One region of the Pseudomonas sp. KU26590 genome, then DNA from elsewhere that is predicted to be linked to it. Evidence: predicted binding sites of a transcription regulator. Region 1 holds the regulator's gene; each other region holds the start of a gene.
The links. Region 1 encodes sigma-54, which starts transcription at its own class of promoters, with help from an activator protein. Its sites were predicted from a motif close to ANTGGCATNNANNTTGCTNT; they were not measured.
Positions count from the first base shown of each region.

Region 1 (10,350 bases):
GCGCAGTGCGCAAGTTGACCGCTTTCGGACGTTTGCCGTGCATGTTCAGCTCGATCCAGTTGCTGCCAGTGGTGATCTCGGCACCGGCTTCACGCAGCTTCTCGAGTACGGCTTCGAGAATCGTCGGATCGGTGTCCTTGAGTTTCACACGGCCGCCGGTTGCCGCCGCCGCCACCAGGTAGGTGCCGGTTTCGATACGGTCGGGCATGACGCGGTAGGTCGCCGAGCCCAGACGTTTGACGCCATCGATGGTGATGGTGTCAGTGCCGGCGCCAGAGACTTTACCGCCCATGGCGTTGATGAAGTTTGCCAGATCGACGACTTCAGGTTCACGGGCGGCGTTTTGCAGGACGCTGCGGCCGTTGGCCAGGGCAGCGGCCATCATGATGTTCTCGGTACCGGTCACGCTGACGGTGTCGAAGAAGAAGTGCGCGCCACGCAGGCCGCCTTCCGGCGCCTTGGCCTTGATGTAGCCGCCTTCGACGTCGATGATCGCACCCATGGCTTCAAGGCCACGGATGTGCAGGTCGACCGGACGCGAACCGATGGCGCAACCGCCAGGCAGTGCCACTTCGGCTTCACCGAAACGGGCAACCATCGGGCCGAGGACGAGAATCGACGCACGCATGGTTTTCACCAGTTCGTACGGCGCGACCAGGGTTTTGATGGTGCGAGGATCGATCTCGACGCTGAGCTTCTCGTCGATGATCGGCTCGATGCCCATGCGGCCGAACAGCTCGATCATGGTGGTGATGTCGTGCAGGTGCGGCAGGTTGGCGACGGTCACAGGACCATCAGCCAGCAGCGTGGCTGCAAGAATCGGCAGGGCAGAGTTTTTTGCCCCGGAGATGCGGATTTCGCCATCAAGACGAATGCCGCCAGTAATAATCAGTTTATCCATTGGAATCTCGACGCCATTAGGCTCAGGTGCGCTCGGCCCATGCAGCGCGGCTGAAAAATTTCATGGTAACCGCGTGGATGCTGCCATCGGCGATCCATGGGTTCAAATGCGTGTAGATCTGCTGCTGGCGCTTGACCGGGCTCAGTGCGGCCAGTTCGTCGCTGATCAGGTTCAGCTGGAAATTGCAGCCTTCGCCTTCAACTTCAACCTGGATATCTGGCAACTTAGCTTCCAGGAAGCTTTTAACTTCTACGGCCTGCATGCTTAACCTCTATCGGCGCCCTACGCGCGCGGGTCGGCCATCATACAAAAAAGCCCTCTCGTTGCGAACCCTACTTTGCAAAGGGCGGACGAGGGGCTTGATTGATGAAAGCAATTAATGATGCTGCAACAGCTCGGTCAACTCAGAGACTTTGGCGATTTCCTGCATGTCTTCTGGCAACGCCCGGACGGTGACTGACTTGCCCGCCGCCTGCGCATCACGCATGAAAGCGAGAAGTAATGACAAGCCGACACTGCTGGACTTTTCGACGCCGGAGCAGTCCAGTGTCAGCGCCGCAGCCGTGCTTGCCTTGATCAGCGCCGCGCCCTGCTCACGCAAGGCGGGGCCGGTCCGATAGTCGATCACGCCGGAGAGCATCAGCTCTCCGCCGCCAGCGGCAGTGACGGACGCTTGACTCATTTGACGACCTTGTCGCTGGAGGTTTCCGAGGTTTCCTTGGCTTTGGCGACTTCGCCAGCCCAACCGTCGATGGTCTTGTCCAGATTATTGCCGTTGCGCTGCATCGCGTCAGCGAACTGATCGCGGAACAGCTTGCCGATGTTGATGCCGTTGATGATCACGTTACGCACTTTCCACTCACCGCCGATTTTGACGAGGGTGTAGGAAACAGGGTAGACCGCGCCATTGTTGCCCTTGACCGACATGTCAACGGAGGTGCGATCAGCCGCTTCCTGCTTGGCAGGGGAAACAGTGATGCCCTGATTGTTGTACTCAAGCAACGCATTGCCATAGAACTGGATCAGGCTGCGCTTGAAGTTTTCCTGGAAGCGTTGCATCTGCGCCGGGGTGGCGTTGCGCGAGTACTTCACGGTCATGATGCTTTTGGAAATGCCGTCCGCGTCGATGACCGGGCCAACGATGCCGTTAAGTGCGTCGTAAAAGGCTTGCGGATTGGACTTGTAGGTTTCCTTGTTGGCGGACAGGTCAGCCAGCAATTGCTTGGTGGTGCGATCAACCAGGTCGTGGGCGGAAGCATCGGACGCTGCTGCGTTAGCAAACAAAGGCAGGGCGGCCAGCAGCACCAGAAGGCCACGGCGCAGAATCGAGATCATGAAAAAACTCCTCATTTGGCGTCTTTGCCCACTGAATTGAGCAGGAATTTACCGATCAGGTCTTCGAGTACCAACGAGGACTGGGTGTCATGGATGGTGCCGCCGTCTTTCAACAGCTGATCATCGCCGCCAACACTGATGCCGACGTATTTTTCACCCAGCAGGCCTGCGGTCAGAATGGAAGCGGTGGAATCCGAAGGCAGGTTGTTGACCCGCTTGTTCACTTCCATCGTCACACGACCGGTGAAGGTATCGTGATCCAGATCGATTGCAGTGACCTTGCCAATGTTCACACCGGCCATGGTCACTTTCGCTCTGACAGTCAAACCGGCGATATTGTCGAAATTTGCGTAAAGTTTATAAGTGTCGGTGCTGGCGCTGGCGCTCAAACCGCTGACGCGCAGGGCGAGCAGGAGCAAAGCCAGGATCCCGGCCAGCAGAAACAGGCCTACACCGGTTTCGAGGGTGCGGTTTTGCATCAGAAGTCTCCAAACATCAAGGCGGTCATAATAAAGTCCAGGCCCAGTACGGCCAATGAGGCGTAGACCACGGTCTTGGTCGTGGCGCGACTGATCCCTTCGGACGTGGGCTCGCAGTCATAGCCCTGGAACACGGCAATCCAGGTGACGACAAAAGCGAACACGACGCTCTTGATGACACCGTTGAGTACATCATCGGAAAACGAAACGCTGTTCTGCATGTTGGCCCAGAAGGAGCCTTCGTAGACGCCCAGCCAGTCGACCGCCACCCATGAACCACCCCAGATGCCGACCACGCTGAAAATCAACGCCAGCACCGGCAGCGAGATGAAGCCTGCCCAGAGACGCGGCGCGACGATGTATTTAAGCGGGTCGACGCCAATCATTTCGAGGCTGGACAGCTGCTCGGTGGATTTCATGTTGCCGATTTCAGCGGTGAGCGCAGAGCCTGCACGACCGGCGAACAATAGAGCGGTGACGACCGGGCCGAGTTCACGCAGCAATGTCAGGGCAACCATCTGCCCCACCGCCTGCTCGGAGCCGTACTTGGCAAGAATGCTGAAGCCTTGCAGCGCCAGCACCATGCCGATGAACACGCCGGACACGACAATAATGGCCAGTGACATGACGCCCACCGAGTGCAGCTGACGAAGGAGCAGCTGAAAACCGCCGCCGATTCCGCCGCGCCCAAGCAACGCATGAACCAGAAAAATACCTGAACGACCCAACACTGCAACTATATCGATCGCGGAACGCCCCATCAGGCGTACGCGATCCATTAAAGACTTTCTGCGCATCAGCGCTTCCCCAAAAGATCGTCGCGATAATCCGGCGCCGGATAATGGAAAGGCACCGGCCCGTCGGGATCACCCGTCATGAACTGACGTATACGAGGGTTATCCGACTGCATCAGTTCACTCGGCGTGCCCTGCCCCAGCACCTGACCGTCACCGACGACATAGAGATAGTCGGCAATGCTGGCGGTCTCGGCGAGGTCGTGGGACACGACGATGCTGGTGATCCCCAGGGCATCATTCAGCAGCCGGATCAGCCGAACCAGTACGCCCATGGCGATAGGGTCCTGGCCTACGAAGGGCTCGTCGTACATGAGGATCTGAGGATCCATCGCGATGGCACGTGCCAGCGCAACACGACGCTTCATGCCACCCGACAGTTCGTCGGGCATCAACTCGACTGCGCCACGAAGCCCGACCGCCTGCAGTTTCAGCAGGACGATGTCGCGGATCATGTCTTCAGGCAGCTTGGTGTGAACCCGCAACGGAAACGCCACGTTTTCGAATACGTCGAGGTCGGTGAACAGCGCGCCGCTCTGAAAGAGCACGCCCATATGCTTGCGCGCATCGAAAAGATCGCTGCGCGAAAGCTTTGGCAGATTCTGGCCATTGACCCAGACTTCACCGGCGCTCGGACGCAGCTGTGCACCCATCAAGCGCAGCAGGGTGGTTTTACCACTGCCCGACGGCCCCATGATGCCGGTGACTTTGCCCCGGGGGATGTGGATGTCCACATTATTGAAGATGCTGCGCGCACCGCGCTTGAAGGAAACGCCCTTCAGCTCGACCGCGTAGGCGTTATCGGCACTCATCTAAACTCCTTGCGATGCAACCTATCTCTCAGATGCCGCGTTCTGGACGAACGACACACTTTTGGAGGGGCCGAACAAGCGGCGGACTATACCACCGCTGTCCCACGCCGCCCAAGCGCCAACGTGTCGAGTCGTGAACAAAGGAGGATATAAAGCACGGTGTGGAAATTTCGCACCCATTGCCAGCCTTTATCACGCCGTTGCTGAAGGACGTGCCCCTTCATTAAACAAACAGCAACGATGAAGCGTGAGGCTTTTGAACATTGCCGCTATAATCCCCGGCTTTTGACCAAGCGACCCCTTCCGATATGTCCAATGCCCGTAACCTGATTGAATCGGCACAGAGCACCATCCGCCTTGAAATAGAAGCCGTGGAAGGTTTGCTTGCGCATATCAATGCCGATTTCGTCAGCGCGTGCGACATGATTCTGGGCAGTCAGGGCCGCGTGGTCGTGGTCGGCATGGGCAAGTCCGGGCATATCGGCAAGAAGATCGCCGCTACGTTGGCCAGCACCGGCACCCCGTCTTTCTTCGTGCACCCGGCCGAGGCCAGCCACGGCGACATGGGCATGATTACCAGCGCCGACATCATCCTGGCCCTGTCCAATTCGGGCACGACGGCCGAAATCGTCACGCTGCTGCCGCTGATCAAGCGTCTGGGCATCAAGATGATCAGCCTCACCGGCAACCCGGAATCAACGCTGGCCAAGGCCGCAGAAGTCAACCTCAATGCCCGGGTGGAAAAAGAAGCCTGCCCGCTGAATCTGGCGCCCACCTCCTCCACCACGGCGGCGCTGGTCATGGGCGACGCCCTGGCCGTTGCACTGCTGGACGCCAGAGGCTTCACCGCCGAAGACTTCGCCTTTTCCCACCCGGGCGGTGCGCTGGGTCGTCGGCTGCTGTTGAAGGTCGAGCATGTCATGCACACTGGCGCCAACCTGCCGCAGGTTGCCCGGGGCACGCCGGTTCGCGATTCGCTGATGGAAATGACCCGCAAGGGGCTGGGCATGACCGCCATCCTCGAGAGCGACGGCCGCCTTGCCGGTATCTTCACGGACGGTGACTTGCGTCGCACACTGGATCGCCCGATCGACATACGCCAGGCGACCATTGATGAAGTGATGACCGTCCATGGCAAGACTGTACGCCCGGAAATGCTCGCGGCCGAAGCCTTGAAAATCATGGAAGACAACAAGATCGGCGCACTCATTGTGGTCGACGAGAACGATCGCCCGCTTGGCGCGTTCAACCTTCAAGACCTGCTCCGTGCGGGAGTCATGTAAATGAGCGCCGATATGAATCACCTGATGCAACGCGGCAAGAACATCAAACTGGCGATCTTCGATGTCGATGGCGTACTCACCGATGGGCGCCTGTATTTCCTCGAAGACGGCAGCGAGTTCAAGACGTTCAACACCCTCGACGGCCAGGGCATCAAGATGCTCATCAACTCAGGCGTGACCACCGCCATCATCAGCGGGCGCAAGACCCCGGTGGTTGAGCGGCGCGCGAAGAACCTCGGCATCGCACACCTTTATCAGGGCCGCGAAGACAAACTCGTGGTCCTCGACGAGCTTTTGCAGCAACTGAATCTAAGCTACGACCAGGTCGCGTATCTGGGTGACGATTTGCCTGATCTGCCGGTCATTCGCCGGGTCGGTCTGGGCATGGCCGTAGCCAATGCTGCCAGCTTTGTCCGCGAGCACGCACATGGCACCACCCAGGCACGTGGCGGCGAAGGCGCTGCCCGCGAATTCTGCGAATTGATCCTGAAGGCTCAGGGCAACCTCGAAGCGGCTCACGCCGCCTACCTATAGAAGTGCATTTATGCTGAGCAAAAAGTTTCGTACGTTTCTGCTGTTCGGTGTGCTGGCACTGCTGCTGGCAGCGGTCGGCTACTGGAACATCAGTCCGGAAAGCTTCCTCGATCAACCCAAGAGTGCCGTGGATGAAAGCGCTGTCGATTACTACGCGACCAACGCCCACAGCATTCAGTACCTGCCCGACGGGACCATGCAGTACGACATGACCGCCGACAAGGTCGAGCACTTGAAAGCCACAGACATCACCCTGATGACCACGCCGGTGCTGCAGATGTATCGCGGTTCGACCTTCCCCTGGCACGTACAGAGCGTTCGCGCCGAAGTGTCCCCAGGGGGTGATCACGTCGAGCTGATCGACTCGGTGCGCATCAACCGCACCGACGAAAAGGACCGCACCACCATCATCACCAGCAGCCGCATGACTGTATTCCCGCAGAAGCAATATGCGGAAACTGCCCAACCCGTTAGAATCGACGGCCTTGGCGGTGTAACGACCGGCACGGGTATGAAAGCGTATCTGAAAGAAAGCAGGATGAACCTGCTATCCAACGTAAGAGGACAGTATGAGGCTCGTTAAAACCCTTCCTTTTTTGCTCGGCCTGGGCGCAGCACTGGGAAGCGCGAGCGCCTGGTCTCTGCCGACGGATCGCGATCAACCCATCCACATCCAGTCGGATGACGCGCAGCTGGACGACAAGCAAGGCATCGCCACTTACAAAGGCAATGTCATCATCACCCAGGGCACGATGAAGATCACCGGTAACACTGTGACCATCACCCGTACGCCGCAAGGCGACGTGGACGTGTTCACGTCCGTGGGCAACCTGGCTTATTACGAGCAGAAGCCATCGGTGGACAAGCCGATCGTTCAGGCTTGGGGCGTCACCATCCAGTACTTCGCGGCCCAGAACCGCATTGTGCTGATCGACAAGGCCAAAGTGGTCAACGACGGCAACACGTCCGAAGGCGAGAAAATCGTCTATGACACCGTCAAGCAGGTCGTGAACGCCGGTCGTGCCAATGGCACCAAGATCACCGCACCACGCCCTCGCATCGACATGGTCATCCAGCCGAAAAAGAAAACCGACCAGCAGAAGGCCCAGTAATGGCAACGCTGAAAGCCCAACACCTGGCCAAGGCCTATAAAAGCCGCCAGGTCGTACGTGACGTCAGCCTGTCCATCGAGAGCGGCCAGATCGTCGGCCTGCTCGGCCCCAACGGCGCCGGCAAGACCACCTGTTTCTACATGATCGTCGGCCTGGTTCAGGCGGATCAGGGTCGGGTCCTGATCGATGACCAGGACGTCAGCCATCAGCCGATGCACGGCCGCGCTCGCGCCGGTATTGGCTACCTGCCACAGGAAGCGTCGATCTTCCGCAAGCTCTCCGTCTCGGACAACATCATGGCGATCCTGGAGACCCGCAAGGAGCTCGATCGCGCTGCCCGCCGCAAGGAGCTGGAAAGCCTGCTGCAGGAATTCCACATCACCCACATTCGCGACAACCTGGGCATGAGCCTGTCGGGCGGTGAACGTCGCCGCGTGGAAATCGCACGCGCCCTCGCCACTTCGCCGAAATTCATTCTGCTCGACGAACCCTTCGCCGGTGTCGACCCTATCTCCGTAGGCGACATCAAGCAGATCATTCACCACCTCAAGGCCAAAGGGATCGGCGTGCTGATCACCGACCACAACGTGCGTGAGACGCTGGATATCTGCGAAACCGCCTACATCGTCAACGATGGGCAGCTGATTGCCGAAGGCGACGCCGAATCCATCCTGGCCAACCAGTTGGTCAAGGAAGTGTATCTGGGTCACGAGTTCCGCCTGTAACCGCAGTGATGACATGAGGTTGTGCGGTACCCCGCAACGTGCGCCGTCGCCGACCTCGTTTTTTAATTGTCATCACACTCTAGGCAAACCCTCCAGCTTCAGGCATATAATTTGCTTAAGTTGGCGCCCTCGGCGCCCTGCTAGTAAATGGCGCGCAGTGCGCCGGCGAATAAGGTGTTAAGCCCTGCCATGAAACCTTCGCTAGTCTTGAGAATGGGCCAGCAGCTGACGATGACGCCTCAGCTGCAACAGGCAATCCGCTTGCTTCAGCTGTCGACGCTGGATCTCCAACAGGAGATTCAAGAGGCGCTGGAGTCGAACCCGATGCTGGAACGGCAGGAGGAAGGCGACGATTTCGACAACGCCGACCCCTTGGCGGACACCGTAGAGCAAAAGCCCAACGCTGATGTTCAGGAACCCACCTACCAGGAATCGGCGCCCACCGTCGACAATCTGGATGAGGGCGACTGGAACGAGCGCATCCCCAATGAGCTCCCCGTCGACACCGCGTGGGAAGACGTCTACCAGACCAGCGCCAGCAGCCTGCCCAGCAACGACGATGACGAGTGGGATTTCACCACCCGCACCTCCGTCGGCGAGAGCCTGCAAAGTCACTTGCTCTGGCAGCTCAACCTCGCGCCAATGTCGGACACCGATCGCCTGATCGCCGTGACCCTGATCGACTGCATCAACAATCAGGGTTACCTCGACGAAACGCTTGAAGAAATGCTAGACGCTTTCGATCCCGAGCTCGATATCGAGCTGGATGAGATAGAAGCTGTTCTGCACCGTATCCAGCAGTTCGAGCCGGCAGGCATCGGCGCTCGCAACCTGAGCGAATGCCTGCTGCTGCAACTTCGCCAGTTGCCGGCCAAAACCAAGTGGCTGGCGGAAGCGCAGAAGCTGGTCAGCGACTACATCGATCTGCTGGGCAGCCGCGACTACGCGCAACTGATGCGCCGCATGAAGCTCAAGGAAGACGACCTGCGTCAGGTCATCGAACTGGTCCAGAGCCTCAACCCGCGCCCCGGCTCGCAGATCGAATCCAGCGAAGCCGAATACGTGGTGCCTGACGTCATCGTGCGCAAGGACAACGAGCGCTGGCTGGTGGAGCTGAACCAGGAATCCGTGCCGCGCCTGCGGGTCAATCCACAGTACGCAGGGTTTGTGCGTCGCGCCGATACCAGCGCCGACAACACGTTCATGCGCAATCAGCTGCAGGAAGCTCGCTGGTTCATCAAGAGCCTGCAAAGCCGCAACGAGACGCTGATGAAGGTGGCGACGCAAATTGTTGAACACCAGCGTGGCTTCCTCGAGTACGGCGACGAGGCCATGAAGCCGCTGGTTCTGCATGACATCGCTGAAGCGGTCGGCATGCATGAATCGACGATTTCCCGGGTGACCACGCAGAAGTTCATGCACACCCCACGCGGGATCTACGAACTCAAATATTTCTTTTCCAGCCACGTCAGCACCTCCGAAGGCGGCGAATGCTCGTCAACGGCGATTCGCGCGATCATCAAAAAACTGGTCGCCGCGGAAAATCAGAAAAAGCCGTTGAGTGACAGCAAGATCGCTGGTTTACTGGAAGCACAAGGCATTCAAGTGGCCCGTCGCACAGTCGCCAAGTACCGCGAATCCCTTGGGATCTCGCCGTCCAGCGAACGCAAGCGACTGATGTAGAGGTCACACGTCAAAGCGTTCCGGTGGCAGGCATTACGCCTGCCACTAATGCACTGGCAACGAAGGAGAAGCTGTATGCAAGTCAACATCAGTGGACACCAGCTGGAAGTGACTGAACCTCTGCGTACCTACATCGGCGAGAAACTCGCACGACTGGAACGCCACTTCGACAAGATCACGAACGTGCAGGTCACCATGGAGGTCGAGAAGCTCAAGCAGAAAATCGAGGCCACCCTGCATGTCCCTGGCGCTGAAGTGGTTGCCAACGCCGAACACGACGACATGTATGCAGCCATTGATCTGCTTGCCGACAAGCTTGACCGCCAACTCAAAAAACATAAGGAAAAACAGCAAAGTCTGCTGCAAGGCGCGACTGCTCGCTGACACTCCCCACCCATGATCCGACTTGAAAATATTCTGACCCCTGGCCGCTCACTCGTGAACGTGCCAGGCGGCAGCAAAAAAGCCGTACTCCAAAACATCGCCAGCCTGATCGGCAAGCAAGTGCCTGATCTTGATGAGCAGGTCGTGTTTGAAAGCCTCATTGCCCGTGAAAAGCTCGGCTCCACCGGCTTCGGCAATGGCATCGCCATTCCCCACTGCCGCCTGAAGGGCTGCTCGACGCCTGTCAGCGCCGTGCTGCATCTCGAGAAACCCATCGATTTCGACGCCATCGACGGCGCGCCGGTTGA
Region 1 covers NZ_CP110644.1:1,431,474-1,441,823, reverse strand. Annotated here, with positions in the region: gene murA (UDP-N-acetylglucosamine 1-carboxyvinyltransferase) at 1-901, opposite strand, end outside; gene OKW98_RS06550 (BolA family protein) at 924-1,163, opposite strand; gene OKW98_RS06545 (STAS domain-containing protein) at 1,278-1,583, opposite strand; gene OKW98_RS06540 (MlaC/ttg2D family ABC transporter substrate-binding protein) at 1,580-2,236, opposite strand; gene mlaD (outer membrane lipid asymmetry maintenance protein MlaD) at 2,248-2,715, opposite strand; gene mlaE (lipid asymmetry maintenance ABC transporter permease subunit MlaE) at 2,715-3,512, opposite strand; gene OKW98_RS06525 (ATP-binding cassette domain-containing protein) at 3,512-4,321, opposite strand; gene OKW98_RS06520 (KpsF/GutQ family sugar-phosphate isomerase) at 4,630-5,604, shown strand; gene OKW98_RS06515 (KdsC family phosphatase) at 5,605-6,138, shown strand; gene lptC (LPS export ABC transporter periplasmic protein LptC) at 6,149-6,721, shown strand; gene lptA (lipopolysaccharide transport periplasmic protein LptA) at 6,708-7,250, shown strand; gene lptB (LPS export ABC transporter ATP-binding protein) at 7,250-7,975, shown strand; gene OKW98_RS06495 (RNA polymerase factor sigma-54) at 8,165-9,658, shown strand; gene hpf (ribosome hibernation-promoting factor, HPF/YfiA family) at 9,734-10,042, shown strand; gene ptsN (PTS IIA-like nitrogen regulatory protein PtsN) at 10,055-10,350, shown strand, end outside.

Region 2 (10,350 bases), 900 kb from region 1:
CGCACCGGCTCGATCATCGAATACGGCATGGTCACGTGAAGATCGCCGCCACCGCCGTCCAGTTCGATATGGAACGTGGACACCACGATCGCTTCGCTCGGGCCGACGATGTTGGCCATGGCCGGGTTCACTTCCGAGTTGATGTACTCGAAGTTGACTTCCATGATCGCCTGCCAGGCTTCCTTCAAATCAATGAAGGCCTGATCCAGCACGATGCGCACCACGCGCAGCTCGGTCGGGGTGAATTCACGGCCCTCGATCTTGGCGTGACGTCCGTCGCCGCCGAAAAAGTTGTCCACCAGCTTGAACACCAGCTTGGCGTCGAGGATGAACAGCGCGGTGCCGCGCAGGGGTTTGATCTTGACCAGGTTGAGACTGGTCGGCACGTACAGCGAGTGCACGTATTCGCCGAACTTCATCACCTGTACACCCCCCACGGCCACATCGGCCGAGCGGCGCAGCAGGTTGAACATGCTGATGCGGGTGTAACGGGCGAAACGCTCGTTGATCATTTCCAGGGTCGGCATGCGTCCGCGGACGATGCGATCCTGACTGGTCAGGTCATAACTTTTTACGCTGCCAGGCTCGGCAACACTATCGGTCTGTACCAGACCGTCGTCGACGCCATGCAGCAGCGCGTCGATCTCATCCTGGGACAGCAGGTCTTGCACGGCCATGTCGTGGTCCTACTGCAGTACGTAGTTAGTGAAAAGTACTTGTTCGATCACGCTCTTGTTCAGCTCTTTCTGACCCACTTCCTGGACCACGGCGGCAGCCTTCTGGCGCAGCATTTCCATACCCACCGGCGTTGCGATGGTATCGAATGGCTGACCGGAGAACATCATCACCAGGTTATTACGGATGACCGGCATGTGCGCTTTCAACGCTTCGAGGTCGGCCTTGTCACGGGCCAGCAAGGTAATGCTGACCTGCATGTAGCGCTGACGGCCGTTGACGTTGTAGTTGACGACGAAGGGCGGCGTCAGGGGTTCGAAGATCGCCTCTTTTTTGGCATTCGCCGCTTCCGCAATGGCGGCTGCATCCGGCTTGCTCTCGGCCTTGTGCATGATGAACCAGGTCGCACCTACCGACACACCAATGGCCAGCAGCAGCCCCACCACAATGAGGATGATGACTTTCAACTTGCCCTTTTTTGCGGGGTCCGCCACTGCTGCGTCGTCGCTCTTCGCCATGCCAATAATCCGTCACTATCCAAGGGGTTCGGTGTTGCGTGACAGAGGAAGAGCAAGGGTTGTGCCAGAGTTGGCGAGAGGGGTCGGCTGATTGTGCCTGGCGGGCCGAACCGTGATGTCGGTTCTGGATTCTGCCCGAGGGCGAAACCGCAATGCCGGCTTAGGATTCTGCCCGAAGTCCGAAACCGCGAGGTCGGTTTTGGATTCTGCCCGAAGGCCGAAACGGCGACGTCGGTTCTGGATTCTGCCCGAAGGCCGAAACCGCGACGTCGGTTCTGGATTCTGCCCGAAGGCCGAAACCGCGACGTCGGTTCTGGATTCTGCCCGAAGGGCGTAGGAGCGCGCTTGCCCGCGATCGGCTGCGAAGCAGTCGCAAAACCTGCCAAGGGGGTTAAATCTGACACACCGCATTCACTGGTTTACTGCCGCTGCGTGACAGATCGCGGGCAAGCGCGCTCCTACGCCTGCGGCAGAAGCGGAACCGGTGTTTGCGTCCCGCAGAAACGTGCTTGCCGTTTAGATCAGGCGTAATAATCGACTGCGCTGGAACCCACCACGGTCAGCGATGCGTTGGCAGCCGCCGATGCGGCGTCCACCGGAGCACCGTCGGCGATGAGGTCGCTGCCGCCGGCACCGTTGACGCGGCTGCTGCCGCCGTTGCGCTGACCATCACCGCCAGACTGCTGCTGAGCCTGTTGCTGCCAGCCCTGGGACTGGTCGGAGACGTTGACGTTGACCTGACCCATGCCCTGCTGAACGAAGGAATCACGCAGGCGCGACATCTGGCTTTCCAGTGCTTCACGCACGCCGACGTGGGCGCTCATGAACGTGACCTGGGTCTGCTGGTCCGCCGCCATATTGACGCGGATGTCCAGACGGCCCAGTTCAGCGGGTTCCAGCTGGATGTCGGCCTGCTTGAGGTTCTGGCTCGACAGGTACATCACGCGGTTGACCACGCCCTCGGTCCATCCCCCCTGATTCATCGCCAGTGGCTGATTGAGCAGCGGCGTGGCCGGAGCCGAAGCCGGGGTATTTTTCACTTGAACGGCCTGGGACAACGCTGCGAGCCGATCGGCGAAGTTATCCACCCGCGTGTCGCTGGTGGCGCCCTTCACGTCTTTCAGGCCGTCAGCCAGCAGGCCGCTGAACGCCTTGTCGCCGCCGCCTTCAGTAGTGCTCTTGTCCACGGGTTGGTCGCCCAGCGCTGCCAGGTTAGTGGCCAGCAGTTGCGAAGGATCGGCGTTCGGGTCTTGCTTGCCCCCGCCCTTGCCATCGCCATGCACACCGTTGTTCTGCGCCGTCTGCTGCGCCTTGTTTTCCAGGGCGACCTGCACGGCGGTCAAGCCTTCCAGCGGATCGGCTGAAGGGTCGAAACCGTCCCCGGCCGCGTAGGTGGCGTCGGTTGCGGCGGTGGCTTGGGTAGGCGCTTGCACCGCAGGCGGCGGCATCACTGGCAGCGCGCCGGCGAGAAGCGCCGGATCCACGACCGGGTCAACGGGAGGCGCGACGGCCACGGGCTCTTGAACAGGCGGCGTGACGGCCAAAGTCGGGTCCAGCAAGGGATCGACCGCAGGCGCATCCGCCACTGTCGGATCCTGCGTGGTGTCCGAGGCGTCATCCTTGTCGTCGGCCTGACCTTTGCCCGCGCCCGCCTCATCGTCGGCCTTGCCGTTCACCGGTTTGGCAGGCAAGCCGTTGCCGTTATCGGCAACGGCCTTGTCGTCGGCGGCAGACGTGTGGCTGGCGGCCGGCTTGTCGTCGGCTGCCGAACTCTTGGCGCTTGTCGGCTTAGGCGCCGGGTTATCAGCGCTTTGGGACTTTACCGGCGCCTGTTTGGCGAAGACGTCAGAGAAGCTGGAAGTGTTGTGCTTGACGGGGTCCGGCGCCTTTGCCGGGGAGGTATTCCCGGCTTTCTGGACTTTGGCCGCTGTCAAAGCCGTCAGTAATGGGTTGTTGGCGAGGGCCATGTGAATCTCCGCAAAAGCACAATTGCAGGGAGACAAAGCAAATGGCGGGCCAAGTACCGAGAGAGGCTGGATTGAGCGTGCGCTTCAGACCAACGGGCAGGCTGAAAAGCCGGGCCAGGCACCTATGCAGAGAGCAGGCTCAGTGGCTGGCATGGCAGAGTTCAAGCTCACGTTCGAAAATCGCCCGCACCTCGAAGAACTCGTCCCTGATCTGCGACACCAGCGAGCGAATCCGCGCGTCATCCGCTGCCACCATGCCGCGCCCCTGCTCTTCGAGCTGCAGGCACAGCTCGGACAAATGCGTGGCGCCCATGTTGCCGGTGCTGCCTTTGAAGCTGTGCGCCATCAGCCCAAGGCATTGCAACGACGCCGTGGAGGACGCCGTGAAGGAAGGGTCGCGCAGCAACAGGGTCATGTCGTTGACGCGAAGGCTGGAATCGGAAATGAACACCTTCAGCAGCGCCGGGTATTCAGCTTCCATCACCTCACGCAGCGTGCTGAGCACGTTGAAATCCACCGGATTATTCGACACTTGTTCACTCCTTGATCAAGACGCGCGGATTATGCCAGACCCTCCCAGGCAAATTCCACGCTGGCCGTCCGGCCATCATCGGACCACTGACAGCATTCGCTGAGTTGCCGGACCAGCGCAAGGCCGCGGCCGGACAATTGGGTGACCGCAGGCGGCAACGCCAGCACGCGATCGGCATCGAAACCTGCGCCGCTGTCCTGCACCCGCACCGTCAGGCGACCGCCCTCGCCGTCCGGGACAATCTGGAAATCGATGCGGATAAAACCTTCCTCCAGACGATCGAGGCGTTCGGCGCGTTGCTGGTAGTAAAGCCCAAAACCTGCGGCGTCCCGCTTCAGCGCCGAGTCGAGCCCAAGCACGCCATGCTCCAGCGCGTTGCTGTACAGCTCCGACAGCACGATATACAGCTCACTGCTCTGCATGCGCAAGCCATGTACTTCCTGCAGCAATTGCAACAGATACGGCAGCGGATTGAAGCGTTTGAGCGTTGCAGCACGGTACTCGAACGAAGCGGACCAATCCAGCGGGCTGGAATCGCCGCTGTCGGTATAGATGACCGACGGCGGGCCGAGCAAGTCAGGCTCGGTGAATGCCACTTCGACCATGCTCACGTCATCCCGCGCCTGGCCACGAAAGCGCGCCAGGGCCCACTGCACTTCCTCGATCAGCAGCGCCGGGTTGCGGTTGCTCACCAGCACGTTCTGCAGACGCCGGGCGCCGAACAGTTCGCCGTCCTGCCCGGTGCTGTCGACAACGCCGTCGGACAGCAGAAACACCCGGTCCCCCGGCCCGAAAGGATAAACCTGGGTGTTGTCGTCAAAGCTGCCGGCGCTCAACACACCGAGGGGCACGTTCGACGAAATCAGCGGCGTATGCGCCCGGCCGTCGCCATGCAGCAGGTAACCATCCGGCAGGCCGCCGTTCCAGACCTCGACCAGTTGCTGCTTGAAGTTGAGGCACAGCAGCGCGGCGCAGCAGAACATGTCCACCGGCAGGATGCGTTTGAGCTTGGCGTTCATCTCGCGCAGGGTTTCGGGCAGGCCATAACCCTTGGCGGTCATGCCGTAGAACACTTCGGCCAAGGGCATCGCCCCCACCGCTGCCGGCAAACCATGGCCGGTGAAATCCCCCAGCAGCAGGTGCATGTTGCCGGACGGCGACCACGCGGCCAGCAGCAGGTCGCCGTTGAACAGCGCGTACGGTGATTGCAGGTAGCGGATGTTGCGTGAGCTCAGGCACCCGGAGTGGGCGATCTGGTCGAACACCGCCTTGGCCACGCGCTGTTCGTTGAGCAGGTATTTATGGTGACGGGTGATCAGGTCGCGCTGGTGCAGGACGGTTTCCTGCAACACGCGAAGGCGGTTCATGGCGTTGATCTTGGCGGCCAGCACCACTTGGTTGTAGGGCTTGGCAACGAAGTCGTCACCCCCGGCGTCGAGGCAACGGGCGAGGTCTTCGCCTTCGGTCAGCGACGTCAGGAAGATGATCGGCACCAGCGCGTCACCCGCGAGGGTCTTGATCTGGCGCGCCGCTTCGAAACCGTCCATGACCGGCATCATGGCGTCCATCAGCACCAGTTGCGGCCGCCGGCGCTCGAACAGCCCGACGGCCTCGGCGCCGTCGCTGGCCGTCAGGACATCATGGCCCTGGCGGCTGACGATGGCGGACAGAAGCATCCGGTCGCTGACGTTGTCATCGGCGATGAGGACCGTCAGGCGATCGGCGACAGACGAAATCATCAGACGATTTTGAAGAGTTTGGAGAAGTTGGAGATGGTAAGGATTTTGTGGACGTCGGCGTTGCAGTTGACCAGCTGGACTTCGGCTCTCTCGCCACCGGCATGGTCGCGCAGCAGGAGGAGCATGCCCAGCGCGGAGCTGTCGAGGTAAGTTGTGCCGGTGAGGTCAACCGTATAGCGCTTGGCCTGGTTTTCTCTTTCGTAGGCGCCGCGAAAATCCTGGTGCGTCGAAAAGTCGAAGCGTCCCTTGATGGTGATGGTCAGCTCTTGGCCATCGGCGGAGCGTTCGGAGGTTACTGACATTGGCAAATTCCTTGTATGAAACAGCGCCAGACGCTTGAGTTTTAGCAGCCCTTGTGAGGCGTGGCAAATGGTTAGCTTTTACTTGGGTTTCAGGATCAAGAGCATCTGCCTAACGGCAGATCGTTTCGCCTTCGGCGAGTTACTTGGAAAAGCACCCCAAGTAACCAAGGGTGCTTGCTCCTGGCTAGGCCCGACTTCGTCGGGTTCCCTCACTCCGACGACGCTCCGTGGGCCCGCGCCGAACGGACATCCATGTCCTGACGGCGCTCTCGCCGCATCCATGCGGCTCGGCCCACTCCGCGTCGTCTGCGTTCGGCCTGCACCCAAGTCGCGATTGGCGGTGTTTGGGCTTTTTGTGTACGAAAATCAAAAGCAGATCAGAAGCAGATTAGAAGTAGAAACACATCAAGAGCTTCCCGGCTAAAGCCGGTCCTACAGGGTGTACGCGGTGCTTTGTAGGACCGGCTTTAGCCGGGAAGCCTTTGGTCCGTGATCGTTCCCACGCTCCGCGTGGGAATGCATCCCCTGACGCTCTGCGTCACCTGGCGCAGGGGGCGAAATTTGCGGCGACTGCGGAACGCGGAGCGTTCTGGGCGGCATTCCCACGCAGAGCGTGGGAACGATCAGCGAAGCCGGTCCTACGGGTGCGCGCGTTGATTCGGTGGCCTTTCGTACATTTTCAATGATCGGATGCAATTTCCCTGTAGGAGCCGGCTTGCTGGCGAAAGCGTCCGGCCAGGCACCACAGCAGTGAATGATCAACCGCGTTCGCCAGCAAGCCGGCTCCTACAGACCTCATACCCATCTTCTACGCGCTAGCCGAAAAGCGCCGGTTATTTCCAGCCCGATCATTCACCAATACCCTTCAGCCCTACCATTACTTTGCTTTGCTTTTGATCTTCTCCCACGCCAGCCCAAACACCACAAAACGCGACTTGGGTGCAGGCCGAGCGCAGGTTTTGCGCAGTGGGCCGAGCCGCATGGATGCGGCGAGAGCGCCGTCAGGACATGGATGTCCGTTCGGCGCGGGCCCACGGAGCAAGACCGGAGTGAGGGAACCCGACGCAGGAGGGCCAAACCAGTAGCAGGCACTTTTGGTTACTTTTAGTGCTTTTTAAAAGTAACTCGCCGAAGGCGAAACAATCTGCCCCCAGGCAGATGCCGTTGATCTTGATCTTGATCTTGATCTCTTAAAACTGCTCGGTCCTGGGCAACCTCTGTACCAACTCATCCAACAACTTCTGCTCGCGTTTATCTTCCAGCGCACGCGCCTCATCGATATACCGCTGCACCAACTTACGCAGCCCCTCCACCCGCGCATACGCCTTCTGCCACTCGCCGCGCGCCTTGTTCAGATTATTCTCATGCCACGCCAGACTCTGGCGCTGCTGCGCCACCGCCGTCTCCAACTGATTGAGAAAGCGCTGATAATTCATCAACCATTGACCCGACACCCCATGGGCGCCCTTGTCGATCCACTGCTGCTGATAATCAGAACGAAATTTATCCAGCTCGCCCAGCTTCGCCTCGGCCAGCCGAACCTGACCCTGAAAATGCCCCAGGCGCTGCACGGCGGCCTTCTCGACCTTCTCGGCCATATCGACCACCGGCGCCAGACGGGCTGCGCGACTGAGAGCCATAACCGATTAACCGCCGGCCTGAGGATTGAAAATCTTCGCCAACTGCTCCTCACTGCTCTGCATGCTCTCGTTCTCCGTCAAGCCCTGGCGCAAATACTTCACCAACTGAGGCTGCAGCGAAATCGCCAGGTCAGTCTCGCGATCGCCGCCGGCCACGTAGGCGCCGACGCTGATCAAATCGCGGCTCTGCTGATAACGCGACCACAACTGCTTGAAATACTGCGCCTGAACCATGTGCTGCGGATCGACCACGGACGGCATCACCCGGCTGATCGACGCTTCGATGTCGATGGCCGGGTAATGGCCTTCCTCGGCCAGCCGGCGCGACAGTACGATGTGGCCGTCGAGCACGCCCCGGGCCGAGTCGGCGATCGGGTCCTGCTGGTCGTCGCCTTCTGACAAAACGGTATAGAACGCGGTGATCGAGCCACCGCCCGCCTCGGCGTTACCGGCGCGTTCCACCAGCTTGGGCAGCTTGGCGAACACGGACGGCGGATAACCCTTGGTCGCAGGCGGCTCGCCGATGGCCAAGGCGATTTCCCGCTGGGCCTGGGCGAAACGCGTCAGCGAATCCATCAGCAACAGGACGTTCTTGCCCTTGTCGCGAAAATATTCGGCGATGCGCGTGCAATACATCGCCGCGCGCAGCCGCATCAAGGGCGCGTCATCCGCCGGAGAAGCCACAACAACCGAACGCTTGAGACCCTCCTCGCCCAGGCTGTGTTCGATGAATTCCTTCACCTCGCGACCCCGTTCGCCGATCAGCCCGACGACGATGATGTCGGCCTCGGTGAAGCGGGTCATCATCCCCAGCAGCACGCTCTTGCCCACGCCGGTACCGGCGAACAGGCCCAGACGCTGACCGCGCCCGACCGTCAACAAACCGTTGATACAACGGATGCCTACGTCCAGCGGCTGGCTGATCGGGTTGCGATTCAGCGGGTTGATGGTCGGGCCGTCCATCGGCACCCAGTCCTCGGCTTTCATGCCGCCCTTGCCGTCGAGGGGGCGACCGGCGCCGTCGAGGACGCGGCCGAGCATGGTCATGCCCATCGGCAGACGGCCGGTGTCCGGCAGCGGAACGACGCGGGCGCCCGGCGCAATGCCGGAGACGCTGCCGACCGGCATCAGGAACACCTTGCCGCCAGAGAAGCCCATGACTTCGGCTTCAACCTCAACCGCATGATGACTGCCGTCGTTGATCACCATGCAGCGGCTGCCCATGGCTGCGCGCAGGCCCTCGGCCTCGAGGGTCAGGCCGACCATGCGCAGCAGTCGTCCTTCGACGATCGGCTGCGCAGGCAGGGAAATGGCCTCGGGATAGGTGCTCAGGCGCTTGGCGAAACTGGTGCGTTCAAGGCGCATCGACAGCACCCAGCGGGTAAGTGGTTTTCTCGGCGCTCTGGATCGCCTCTTCCAGTTCGATGGTCACATCCGGCGGCGCCGGGTGCAGGGCCTGCTCGTGCAACTGATCGAACATTTTCCCGAGGGCCTGGCTGATGCGCGCCTCGACCGTGGCGTCGATGCGGCTGTGCTCGCTCTCGACCCGGCAACCGCCGGGTTGAAGTGTCTCGTCCTCGAGGATGCGCCAGGTTTCTTCGTGACGCTCACGCATGGCTTTGACCAGCGCAAAGTCTTGCGGGTTGATCAGAATGCGCACGTTGGCTGCGCCCATCGGCAGCAGCCGCAACGCTTCGCGCAGCACCGTGCCAATCTGGCTGGAGTCGGTTTTCAGCTCGCGCTGGATGACCTGGCGGACCACATGCTCGACCAGTGACACCATCGATTTCTCGATCTGCGCGTCCTGGTCGGCGATGGGTTCGAACAGATGCCCCATGAGGACTTCCATGCTGTCGAGCTTGGCCGCCAGAGCCACTTCCGCTTCCTGACGAACCTTGAGCTGGGTGCTGTGAAAACCCTCTTTTTCGCCGATGGCGAACCCCTCGTTGTAGGCGTCCTGACGGATGCTTTCCAACTCTTCGAGGGTCATCGGCTGGACTTCCTCCAGCGGCACTTCCTGGCTTTCGGCGAGCTCGGCTTCCTCGACCACCGGTTCCGGCTCGGGCTTCTCGACGAGCGGATCGAAGCTGGGCAAGGCCCAGACGTCAATCCCGCGCAAATCCTGTGCGCGGATGAGCTCACTGGGTGGTGCTTTATCGGAGCTGGACATCAACGGCACCTGGGCTTAAATCATTTCCTCGCCACCTTTGCCGCCAAGAACGATCTCCCCGGCCTCCGCCATACGACGGGCAATGGTGAGAATTTCTTTCTGGGCGCCTTCCACATCGCTGACGCGAACCGGGCCTTTGGCTTCCAGGTCGTCGCGCAGCAGTTCGGCGGCACGTTTGGACATGTTCTTGAAAATCTTTTCCTTGATGGCGTCGTCGGAGCCCTTCAGTGCCAGTACCAGCACATCGGAGGAGACTTCGCGCAGCAAGGCCTGAATACCGCGGTCGTCGACGTCGGACAGGTTGTTGAAGACAAACATAAGGTCTTCGATCTGCGTCGACAGGTCTTCGTCCACTTCGCGGATCGAATCCATGAGCTGGCCTTCGATCGAGCTGTCGAGGAAGTTCATGATATCCGCCGCACGCTTGATACCACCCAGGGTGGTACGCGACGTGTTGGCGTTGCCCGAGAACTGCTTCTCGAGGATCTGGTTCAGTTCTTTGAGCGCCGCCGGCTGCACGGTGTTCAACGACGACACGCGCAGGATGATGTCCAGGCGCACTTTGTGGTCGAAATGGCTGAGCACTTCACCGGCCTGATCGGCGTCCAGGTAGGCGACGACGATCGCTTGAATCTGCGGGTGCTCGAAACGGATGACGTCGGCCACCGCGCGCGGTTCCATCCACTTCAGGCTGTCGAGACCGCTGGTGTTGCCGCCCAGCAGGATCCGGTCGATCAGGCCGTTGGCCTTGTCCTCGCCCAGTGCCTGGGTGAGCATCTTGCGGATATAGCCGTCCGAGCCGATGCC
Region 2 covers NZ_CP110644.1:2,326,681-2,337,030, reverse strand. Annotated here, with positions in the region: gene fliM (flagellar motor switch protein FliM) at 1-677, opposite strand, end outside; gene fliL (flagellar basal body-associated protein FliL) at 687-1,193, opposite strand; gene OKW98_RS10410 (flagellar hook-length control protein FliK) at 1,715-3,160, opposite strand; gene OKW98_RS10405 (Hpt domain-containing protein) at 3,300-3,692, opposite strand; gene OKW98_RS10400 (ATP-binding SpoIIE family protein phosphatase) at 3,722-5,431, opposite strand; gene OKW98_RS10395 (STAS domain-containing protein) at 5,431-5,733, opposite strand; gene fliJ (flagellar export protein FliJ) at 6,924-7,373, opposite strand; gene fliI (flagellar protein export ATPase FliI) at 7,380-8,738, opposite strand; gene fliH (flagellar assembly protein FliH) at 8,728-9,543, opposite strand; gene fliG (flagellar motor switch protein FliG) at 9,559-10,350, opposite strand, start outside.
Region 2: OKW98_RS10410 (flagellar hook-length control protein FliK) is a predicted target of sigma-54. The motif match lies at 3,195-3,214, and genes of this name have one in related genera.

Region 3 (10,350 bases), 1.2 Mb from region 1:
GGAGATCTTTAATTCGACGAAGGCCGATACTGCAAAGCCTCAGCAATGTGGCATCGGGCGATTGCGTCCACCTTCTCCAGATCAGCCAGCGTGCGCGCGACTTTCAGCAGGCGGTGGGCGGCGCGCAGAGACAAGTTCAGGCGTTCGCAGGCGTTCTCGAGCCAGGCTTCGTCTTCCGGCAACAGCGCGCAGTGCTGACGCAGCGCAGGAAGATCAAGAAATGCATTGGCGCAGCCCTGACGTCGTTGTTGGCGCTGGCGTGCATCGGATACCACCTCCGCTGCGCTGGCGCTTTCACCCTTGCAGTCGGGCGTGGCCGCTAAAGACGTGGTTTCGCGGGCGACCGTCAGGTGCAGGTCAATCCGGTCGAGCAATGGGCCGGACAGCTTGTTGCGGTAACGCTGAATCTGATCGGTTGAGCAACGGCAGCGCCCGGTTGGCTCGCCGTGATAACCGCACGGGCAGGGGTTCATCGCCGCGACCAGTTGAAAGCGCGCCGGAAAGCGCACCCGATCCCGCGCCCGGGAAATCACGATGTGGCCAGACTCGAGGGGCTCGCGCAGGACCTCCAGCACACGTCGATCAAACTCCGGAAGCTCGTCCAGAAACAGCACGCCGTGGTGCGCGAGGGTGATTTCTCCAGGTTGCGGGCGACTGCCACCCCCAACCAGCGCAGGACCTGATGCCGAGTGATGAGGCTGGCGGAAAGGGCGCTGGGGCCAACTGGTCAGCGGCGCGTGACTGGCGACCGACTGAATCGCCGCCACCTCCAGCGCTTCGAGCTCATCCAGCGGCGGCAATAGCCCGGGCAAACGGCTCGCGAGCAGCGTTTTACCGGTGCCGGGAGGACCGCTGAAAAGCAGGTTATGCGCGCCAGCTGCGGCCACCAGCAACGCGCGTTTGGCAGCGATCTGGCCTTGCACCTCACTCAAGTCGGGATAAGGCTGCGTCTGCAGGATCAGGCCATTGGATTTATAGGGCGAGATAACCGTGTGTCCATTCAGGTGCGACACCAGCTCCAGCAGATGACTGACCGCGATCACCTTCAGGCCTGACGCCAGACACGCTTCCTCGGCATTCACCGCCGGCACGATCAGCGTGTGGCCCGCCTCACGCGCAGCCAGTGCCGCCGGGAGCACCCCCTGCACGGGCCGAATCGCTCCCGACAACGCCAGCTCCCCCAGGCATTCGATGCCCTCCAGCGCAAGGGTCGGCACCTGCGCGCTGGCGGCCAGCAAGCCAAGCGCGATGGCAAGATCGAAGCGTCCGCCGTCCTTGGGCAAATCGGCAGGCGCCAGATTCAAGGTGATGCGCCGCGCCGGGAATTCCAGCCGACAGTTGAGGATCGCACTGCGCACCCGATCCTTGCTTTCCTTCACCGCACCTTCCGGCAGACCCACCAGCGTCAGGCTGGGCAACCCATTGGCGAGATGGGTTTCGACGGTCACGGCAGGCGCTTCAACGCCAACTTGGGCACGGCTCAGAACGATCGCGAGGGACATGTCTTTCCTTGAAGGCAGCACCGCTTCCTGCGGCGAGCTTAAGGATAGTCATTGCTCCAACGCGTGCCCCCATGCATGTTCTACGGCATGTGTATGAATGGAAGGAGGGAGGAGTGATGACCAGTAATGGAGAAGGGCCCGTGCATCCAGGGGAAATTCCAAGCGAGGAGTTTCTCGAGCCGTTGGCCACTAAGGTGACGTTCGCCGGGGCCCGAGCCTGTGACTTCGAGGCGCTTGTTGCCATCCGGATCGACGCCATGCGTGAGAGTCTTGAGCGCATTGGTCGATTTGATCCCGTGCGCGCCCGAAAGCGTTTTCGTGAAGGCTTTTCCCCCGAGTTTACTCGTCACGTTTTGGTTGCCGGAAAGCGGGTGGGTTTTGTCGTGGTCAAGCCGCGTATCGACGGACTGTTGCTCGATCACCTCTACATCAAGCCAGGCGCACAAGGATCAGGAATAGGTTCGATTGTCCTTCGTCAGATCTTTACGGAAACAGATGCGGCGGCACTGACGTTATACGTTGGGGCTCTGAAGGAAAGCGCTTCAAATCGGTTCTACACTCGTCATGGTTTTCAGTTCGTCGAAGCTGGCGAATTTGATAATTATTATGCTCGGCACGCTGCTCAAGGCTGCCCGTCAGTGGGTAACTGAACAAATCCTTCATAGGACAGCGCCGACATGGCGTTACGGCTGGCGCCCGGTTTTGAGATCACTCCGGAGTTCTGGCTGAACTTGCAACTTACCTACGACCTGCGCAAAGCAGAGATCGAGCGAGGGCAGGCCATCAAGGCCCAGGTTCAGCGCATTGCGCACTGCGCCTGAGCACCGTCAGGGTTCAACGCTCAATCGTGTTGCTCAGCCCCTGACGCTTTTGATTGCGTGGCCAACTGCGCTTCCATTTCCGCCATCTTCGCTTCCAGTGCCTCAAGTCGGGCGCGGGTGCGGGCGAGGACGATCATCTGGCTGTCGAATTCTTCCCGGCTGACCAAGTCCAGCTTGCTGAAGCCGCTCTGCAGCAGCGCCTTGAACTGGGTTTCGAATTCGCTGCGGGGAACCGGGGTTTCGCCGTTGAACAGGCGGGAAGCGTGACCGCTCAGGGCATCGAGAAAAGCTTTGGGGGCGAGCATGATGAAATTCCGGAATCAGATGGGACGAGTGTAGCACGCAGCTTTTGGGCGCTTGGAGCTAGGTATGCGCTGCACGCTTTTCGCGCATGGCCCCGGGCGCGCGCGCACCGTTGTTGTGCGGTGATGGCAATCGACGACTACGCTGAAGCATGAATCATCGGTAGAAGTGCCGAAATTCACGCCGATCGATGAGATGGCAAGCTTTCTGCTTAGTGGCTTGTAACCCATGCACTGATGCAGTCGCTGTAGACGAATGCAGTGCGGCAGGCGGAGCGGGGAATGTTTCGTCAGAAGCGGTTTTCTGGAGTTGGTCAGGTCTGATTCGGACCACGACGCGTTACAAAGCCAGGCACTGCGCTTAGACTTGAGTCGGGTTTGTTTTCCTGGGGCAAGTCCACCAATTCGGGAGAAAGTTTCATGAAGCTAGTCACTGCCATCATCAAGCCGTTCAAGCTGGACGACGTACGCGAGTCGCTGTCCGAAATCGGCGTGCAGGGCATCACGGTCACTGAAGTCAAAGGCTTCGGCCGTCAGAAAGGCCACACCGAGCTGTATCGCGGTGCGGAGTATGTAGTCGACTTCCTCCCCAAAGTGAAGATCGATGTTGCGATCGACGACAAGGATCTGGACCGCGTTATCGAAGCGATAACCAAAGCGGCCAACACCGGCAAGATCGGTGACGGCAAGATCTTCGTGGTCAATCTGGAACAGGCCATCCGCATCCGTACCGGCGAAACCGATACCGACGCAATCTAAGCCGCCAAACCCCAACGCCCCAGGAGAAAACAATATGACTCTGCGTCAATTCGCAGGGCTAGGAGCCCTGTTGTCCCTCGTAACCCCTGGCTTGGCCATGGCGGCAGACGAAGTGGCAGCCCCTGTACTCAATTCCGGCGACACCGCCTGGATGCTGACCTCCACCGCGCTGGTGCTGTTCATGACCATCCCCGGTCTGGCGCTGTTCTACGGCGGCATGGTCCGCTCGAAAAACATTCTTTCCGTGATGATGCAGTGCTTCGCCATTACCGGCCTGATCAGCATCCTGTGGGTCGTTTACGGCTACAGCATGGCGTTCGACACCACCGGGATGGAAGCCAACGTCGTCAACTTCAACTCCTTCGTCGGCGGTTTGTCGAAGGCGTTCCTGGCAGGCATCACCCCAGCGAGCATTACTGGTCCTGCGGCGCTGTTCCCGGAAGCCGTCTTCGTGACCTTCCAGATGACCTTCGCCATCATCACCCCGGCCCTGATCGTCGGCGCTTTCGCAGAACGCATGAAGTTCTCCGCGATGCTGATCTTCATGGCGATCTGGTTCACCCTGGTTTACGCGCCAATCGCGCACATGGTCTGGAGCGGCGTCGGTGGTCTGTTGTGGGACTGGGGCGTTCTCGACTTCGCGGGCGGCACCGTTGTTCACATCAACGCCGGTGTGGCTGGCCTCGTAGCGTGCCTGGTACTCGGCAAGCGTAAAGGTTTCCCGACCACTCCGATGGCTCCGCACAATCTGGGTTACACCCTGGTAGGCGCGGCCATGCTCTGGGTGGGCTGGTTCGGCTTCAACGCAGGTTCCGCGGCTGCGGCCAACGGCACCGCCGGTATGGCCATGCTGGTCACCCAGATCGCTACCGCTGCTGCAGCGCTGGGCTGGATGTTCGCCGAGTGGCTGACCCACGGTAAGCCAAGCGCTCTGGGCATCGCCTCGGGTGTGGTTGCCGGTCTGGTTGCGGTTACGCCGGCTGCCGGTACTGTTGGCCCAATGGGCGGCCTGATCATCGGTCTGGCGGCAGGCGTGGTCTGCTTCTTCTGCGCCACCAGCCTGAAACGCAAACTGGGCTACGACGACTCCCTGGATGCCTTCGGCGTTCACGGTATCGGCGGTATCCTCGGCGCGATCCTGACCGGCGTGTTCGCGGCACCTTCGCTGGGCGGCTTCGGCACCGTGACCGACATCGCGGCACAAGTCTGGATTCAGTGCAAAGGCGTCGGCTTCACGGTCATCTACACCGCGATCGTGACCTTCATCATTCTCAAGGTGCTCGACATGGTCATGGGCCTGCGTGTCACCGAAGAAGAAGAAGCGGTCGGCCTGGATCTGGCGCAACACAACGAACGTGGCTACAACTTGTAATCCACCCATCAAAAAATGCCCGGGTCTCCGGGCATTTTTTTGTCTGGCGTTTGTCGATAGGGATGTCGGCACAGGGGGCAGGGGTTCCAGGCAGGAGCATCCGCTGCCATGTCCGGACAAACCTGACGATTCTGGACGCTTGTAAGGGCATAAATGCCCTTGTTCAGCGCTCGTGAAAATCGTCGCTCATTACCCACTTTGTTTTTTTTTCCAGCGCGTTAGAATGCGCGCCGAAGGGCGGAGAACGGTATGTGGCAACAGACCTTGATCACGCTGCGGGCAAGGCCTCGCGGTTTCCATCTGGTGACTGACGAGATCGTCGCGGGCCTTCGCGAATTACGCGAATGCCGCATCGGCCTGCTGCATATCTGGTTGCAACACACCTCGGCCTCGCTGACCGTCAACGAGAACGCCGACCCGGCGGTACGTCGCGACTTCGAGCGTTTCTTCAGCCGTCTGGTGCCTCAGGGGCGCGACGGCTATGAGCATGACGACGAAGGGCCCGATGATCTGCCTGCGCATTTCAAAGCCAGTCTACTTGGCTGCCAGCTGACATTGCCGGTAACAAATGGACAGCTGGCGTTGGGCACATGGCAAGGTATTTATCTGGGCGAGCACCGCGATGCTGGCGGTGCCAGTAAGGTGCTCGTCACGCTTCAGGGTGAGGGGCACGACCGCTAAGGGTACGCGGTAGTTGAATTTTTTCCGGCTGCCCAAGAAATCAAGCCCGGCTGGGCTATAACTAATCTGCTTTCGCAAGTCATGAGGTAGAACATGAGCGACGACGACATCGAAGAAGGTCTGGAAGACGAGCTGGAAGACGAGGAGGGCGGCGAGGGCCTCGCTGCGGCTTCCGATGAAGATGCAGTGGAGGTCGACGACAGCGCTGAAGCCTCTGCGACTCCGGCCAAAGGCAAGGCCAAGGCCGCCGTCTCGGTTGACGAATTGCCCAGCGTGGAAGCCAAAAATAAAGAGCGTGATGCTCTGGCTCGCGCGATGGAAGAATTCCTCTCTCGCGGTGGGAAGGTCGTGGAAGTGGAGGCCAATGTGGTCGCCGACCCGCCCAAGAAGCCCGACAACAAGTACGGCAGCCGTCCTATCTAACGGATTGGCTGTTCGCTTGATGAAAAACCCGCTGTCGCTGCGGGTTTTTTGTTGCCTGCGATTCGGGTCGTTTAGTGGGTCAGGCACTGGCGTCGGGCAATGCTGCAGGAGCGGCGTTCCCTCCGCAGGAAGCGGATCAATCCCAGCGCGCCAGCACCTCTGGCAACTGCGCCAGGCTGTTGATCTCGGCATCCGGCGCTTTTTCAGCCTCCCAGACTTTGCCGCCGGGGTTGTACCAGATCGCCCGCATGCCGGCCTGCTGAGCACCGGCGATGTCGTCACCGGGATGGTCGCCGACATGCACGGCCTGGCTGGCATCGGCATTGCCGCGCTTCAGCGCTTCGACAAAGGGCGCAGGGTCAGGCTTGCCGATGCCCAAATCTTCGGCGCACAGCGCGAAGGCGAAATGATCGGCCAGGCCCAGGCGGCGTACGTCGGCATTGCCGTTGGTCACGACGCCCAAGGTGTAGGACTTTGCCAGGATCTCCAGTGTCGGAACCACTTCAGGGAAGATATCCAGCTGGTGCCGTCCCTGAAGGAACACTTCAAAGCTCTGGTCCGCCAGCTCATGGGCTTCGGCATGACCATAGCCGGCATCCTCCAGGGCGTGAAAAAGCACCGTGCGGCGCAACGCACTGATCCGGTGCTTGAACGTGGGATCCTCTTCGATGAGTCGCGAGCGGATTTCCCAGAGATGCTCGACCGGAACCGGCCCGAGTTTTGGCGCGTTGGCAGCCAGCCACTCACGCAGCTTGGCCTCGGCACTGACAATCGCCGGTGCGGTTTCCCACAGCGTGTCGTCCAGATCGAAGGTGATCAGCTTAATGTTCATTATCGGCGTTACCTTTGCGCTTGGCCCGTGGATGGGCGCTGTCATACACCGTTGCCAGATGCTGGAAATCCAGATGGGTGTAGATCTGAGTGGTGGCGATGTCGGCGTGGCCCAGCAGTTCCTGCACGGCGCGCAGGTCCTGGGACGACTCCAGCAAGTGGCTGGCGAATGAATGCCGAAGCATGTGCGGGTGCAGGTTCTGGCCCAACTCGCGTTCACCGGCAGCTTTGACTCGCAGCTGTATCGAGCGCGGCCCCAGACGGCGGCCTTGCTGGCTGACAAACACCGCATCGTCCTGCGGATTGGCCAGCGCCCGTTGTTTGAGCCATTCCTCCAGCGCTTCCCGGGCCTTTCTGCCAACCGGTAAAACGCGGGATTTGCTGCCTTTGCCGAGGACCTGCACAAGTCCGTCCGCCAGATCCAGGTCTGCACAGTTCAGCCCGGTCAGCTCGGACAGGCGCAGGCCTGACGAATAGAACAGCTCGAGGATGGCCTGATCACGCCGAGCCAGAAAATCGTCTTCGACGCCGCCTTCTAGCAGTTGCAGGGCACGGTCGGCATCAAGGGTTTTCGGCAAGCGTCGCTCGCCCTTGGGCGGTGACAGGCCATTGGCCGGGTCGTGATCGCAAAGGCCTTCGCGGTTGAGATAGTGATAGAAGCCGCGAACGGCCGACAGCAGCCTGGCGAGGCTGCGTGATGACTGACCCTGCTGGTGAAGGCGAGCGACAAGGCTGCGCATGGCCCGAATATCCAGCGCTTTCCAGCTGTCGATGTGCTGCTTTTCGCAGAACGCCAGAACCTTGTTCAGGTCGCGGCGATAGGCTTCAAGCGTATGGCTCGACACTTGGCGCTCACTGCGCAGGTGCGTGCAGTAAGCGTCCAATTGCCGCTCCATGACTAGCGAACCGACCGCAGCGAATGGGTGAAGCGTGGCAGCAGGCGGCTGAGGACGTCGGCGATGTAACTGAGAAACAGCGTGCCGACCGAGCTCTTGTAGTGCTGCGGATCACGGCTGCCGATCGCCAGAACGCCGTGCAGTCCTTGATGGGTGAGGGGGGCAAGGGCCGTGGAGCCGACTTCCTTGCTTTGCTCGCTGCCGAACAGAAACTCGAGTTCATGCTCACGCAGTGCGCCACACAGGGTTTTGCCGCCGGACATCAGCCCGCCGATGGCTTTCTGCGCGTCCGCGGCACTGACCCAGCGGCCGACGGTCATCGGGTTGTCGCTGAAAAGGATAAGGCTGACGAAGGGCACCTGAAATTCCTGGCGCAGGCTGTCTTCCACGCAGATGACTATTTCTTCCAGACTGGTCGCGTCCATCAGATCGAGAATCAGCCGGCGGGTTTTTTCAAACAGCCGGTCGTTGTCCCGAGCAACGTCCATCAGTTGCGACAGCCGGTGGCGCATCTCGATGTTGCGCTCGCGCAGCAGTTTCAGCTGGCGCTCGACCAGCGAGACGGTATCGCCCCGTTGGTGCGGGACGCGCATCATTGCCAGCAGTTCGTCGTGCTCGGCGAAGAAATCAGGGTGTTGTTGCAGCCACGCCGCAACCGCCTCGGCTTCAAGGGCAGGCACTGCGTTCTCGGCAGGGGACTGGCCGGGCGTGTCGTTTGAAGTCTGAGGCTGGTCGGTCATTGGATACTCTCACTCATAGACGTACTTGGCCTTCATACACCCGGACAGCCGGGCCAGTCATCACCACGGAATGGCCGGGGCCGGCCCACTCGATGGACAGGCGCCCGCCCGGCAGGTCGATCAGCATCGGCGAATCCATCCAGCCCTGAGTAATGGCCGCGACCGCTGCCGCGCAGGCACCGGTGCCGCAGGCCTGGGTTTCCCCGGCACCACGCTCCCACACTCGCAGTTGCGCGCGCTGGCGGTCGACGACGTGGAGAAAGCCCACGTTCACCCGAGCCGGAAAGCGCGGATGGTGTTCGATCTTCGGTCCCAGCACATGAACGGGCGCGTTGTTGATGTCATAGACGCGCAGCACAGCGTGGGGGTTGCCCATGGACACGGCCGCGAGCTCTACGGTCTCGCCATCGACATCAAGGGAATAACTGACGGCCTGCTCTGGCGCCTCGAACGGGATGTCCGCCGGCACCAGACGCGGCGCGCCCATATCAACGCTGATCTGGCCGTCGTTGCGGATGTCCAGCTCGATGATGCCGCCCTTGGTCTCGACGCGAATCTGCTTCTTGGCCGTCAGCCGCTTGTCCAGCACGAAGCGGGCGAAGCAGCGCGCACCATTGCCGCATTGCTCCACTTCGGAGCCGTCGGAATTGAAAATCCGGTAGCGGAAGTCCACGTCCGGATTGTTCGGCGCCTCGACCAGCAGCAACTGATCGAAACCGATACCGGTATGGCGATCGCCCCATTGCTTGGCGTGCTTGGGCAAAATGTGCGCGTGTTGGCTGACAAGGTCCAGCACCATGAAATCATTGCCCAGGCCATGCATCTTGGTAAAACGCAGCAGCATGGGATTACTCCGGCAGCAGGCTTTCGCCGGCAAACAGCTCAGTCACGGTTTCACGGCGACGCACTTCGAAGGCTTGCTCAACATCCACAAGCACCTCGGCCGTACGCCCACGGGTGTTGTAGTTGGAGCTCATTACGAAGCCATAGGCGCCGGCCGAATGCACCGCCAGCAGGTCCCCTTCAGCCAGCGCGAGTTCACGCTCCTTGGCCAGGAAATCGCCGGTTTCGCAAATCGGGCCGACGATGTCGTAGGTGCGTTTTGCGCTGTCTCGCGGTTTGACCGCTGTTACGTCCATCCACGCCTGATACAGCGCCGGACGAATCAGGTCGTTCATGGCGGCGTCGACGATGGCGAAGTCTTTGTGTTCGGTGTGCTTGAGGTACTCGACGCGGGTCAGCAGCACGCCGGCATTGGCGACGATGAAGCGGCCGGGCTCGAACATCAGCGCCAGATCGCGGCCATCGAGGCGTTCACGCACAGCCTTGATGTAGTCGCCCGCGAGTGGCGGCTCTTCGTCGCGATAACGCACGCCCAGACCGCCGCCCAGATCGATGTGCTTCAGCAGAATGCCGCAATCGCCCAGCCGGTCGACCAGATCGAGCAAGCGATCCAGTGCATCAACGAAAGGCGAGAGCGTGGTCAGTTGAGAGCCGATGTGGCAGTCGACACCGATGACGTCGAGATTCGGCAGCTGCGCGGCGCGGATGTAAACATCTTCGGCGTCCGCGATGGCGATGCCGAATTTGTTTTCCTTGAGGCCGGTGGAGATGTAAGGGTGGGTGCCGGCGTCGACGTCCGGGTTGACGCGCAACGAAACCGGAGCGCGCACGCCCATCTGGGCGGCGACGACTTGCAGGCGTTCAAGCTCGTCGGTGGATTCGACGTTGAAGCAATGCACGCCGACTTCAAGCGCACGGCGCATGTCATCGCGGGTCTTGCCGACGCCGGAGAAGACAATCTTGTCAGCCTGACCGCCTGCAGCCAGCACGCGCTCCAGTTCGCCACGGGAAACGATGTCGAAACCGGCGCCCAGGCGCGCCAGGACATTGAGAACGCCCAGGTTGGAGTTGGCTTTTACGGCGAAGCAGACCAGATGCGGCATGCCGCTCAGTGCATCGTCGAAAGCGCGGTACTGCGCCTCGATGTGCGCGCGGGAATAGACGTATGTCGGCGTGCCGA
Region 3 covers NZ_CP110644.1:240,756-251,105, reverse strand. Annotated here, with positions in the region: gene OKW98_RS01180 (YifB family Mg chelatase-like AAA ATPase) at 9-1,502, opposite strand; gene OKW98_RS01175 (GNAT family N-acetyltransferase) at 1,619-2,152, shown strand; partial or broken gene OKW98_RS01170 (helix-turn-helix transcriptional regulator) at 2,171-2,323, shown strand; gene OKW98_RS01165 (accessory factor UbiK family protein) at 2,344-2,628, opposite strand; gene glnK (P-II family nitrogen regulator) at 3,046-3,384, shown strand; gene OKW98_RS01155 (ammonium transporter) at 3,419-4,756, shown strand; gene OKW98_RS01150 (secondary thiamine-phosphate synthase enzyme YjbQ) at 5,006-5,437, shown strand; gene OKW98_RS01145 (hypothetical protein) at 5,531-5,860, shown strand; gene OKW98_RS01140 (HAD family hydrolase) at 5,997-6,692, opposite strand; gene xerC (tyrosine recombinase XerC) at 6,682-7,587, opposite strand; gene OKW98_RS01130 (DUF484 family protein) at 7,590-8,327, opposite strand; gene dapF (diaminopimelate epimerase) at 8,341-9,171, opposite strand; gene lysA (diaminopimelate decarboxylase) at 9,176-10,350, opposite strand, start outside.
Region 3: glnK (P-II family nitrogen regulator) is a predicted target of sigma-54. The motif match lies at 2,821-2,840, and genes of this name have one in related genera.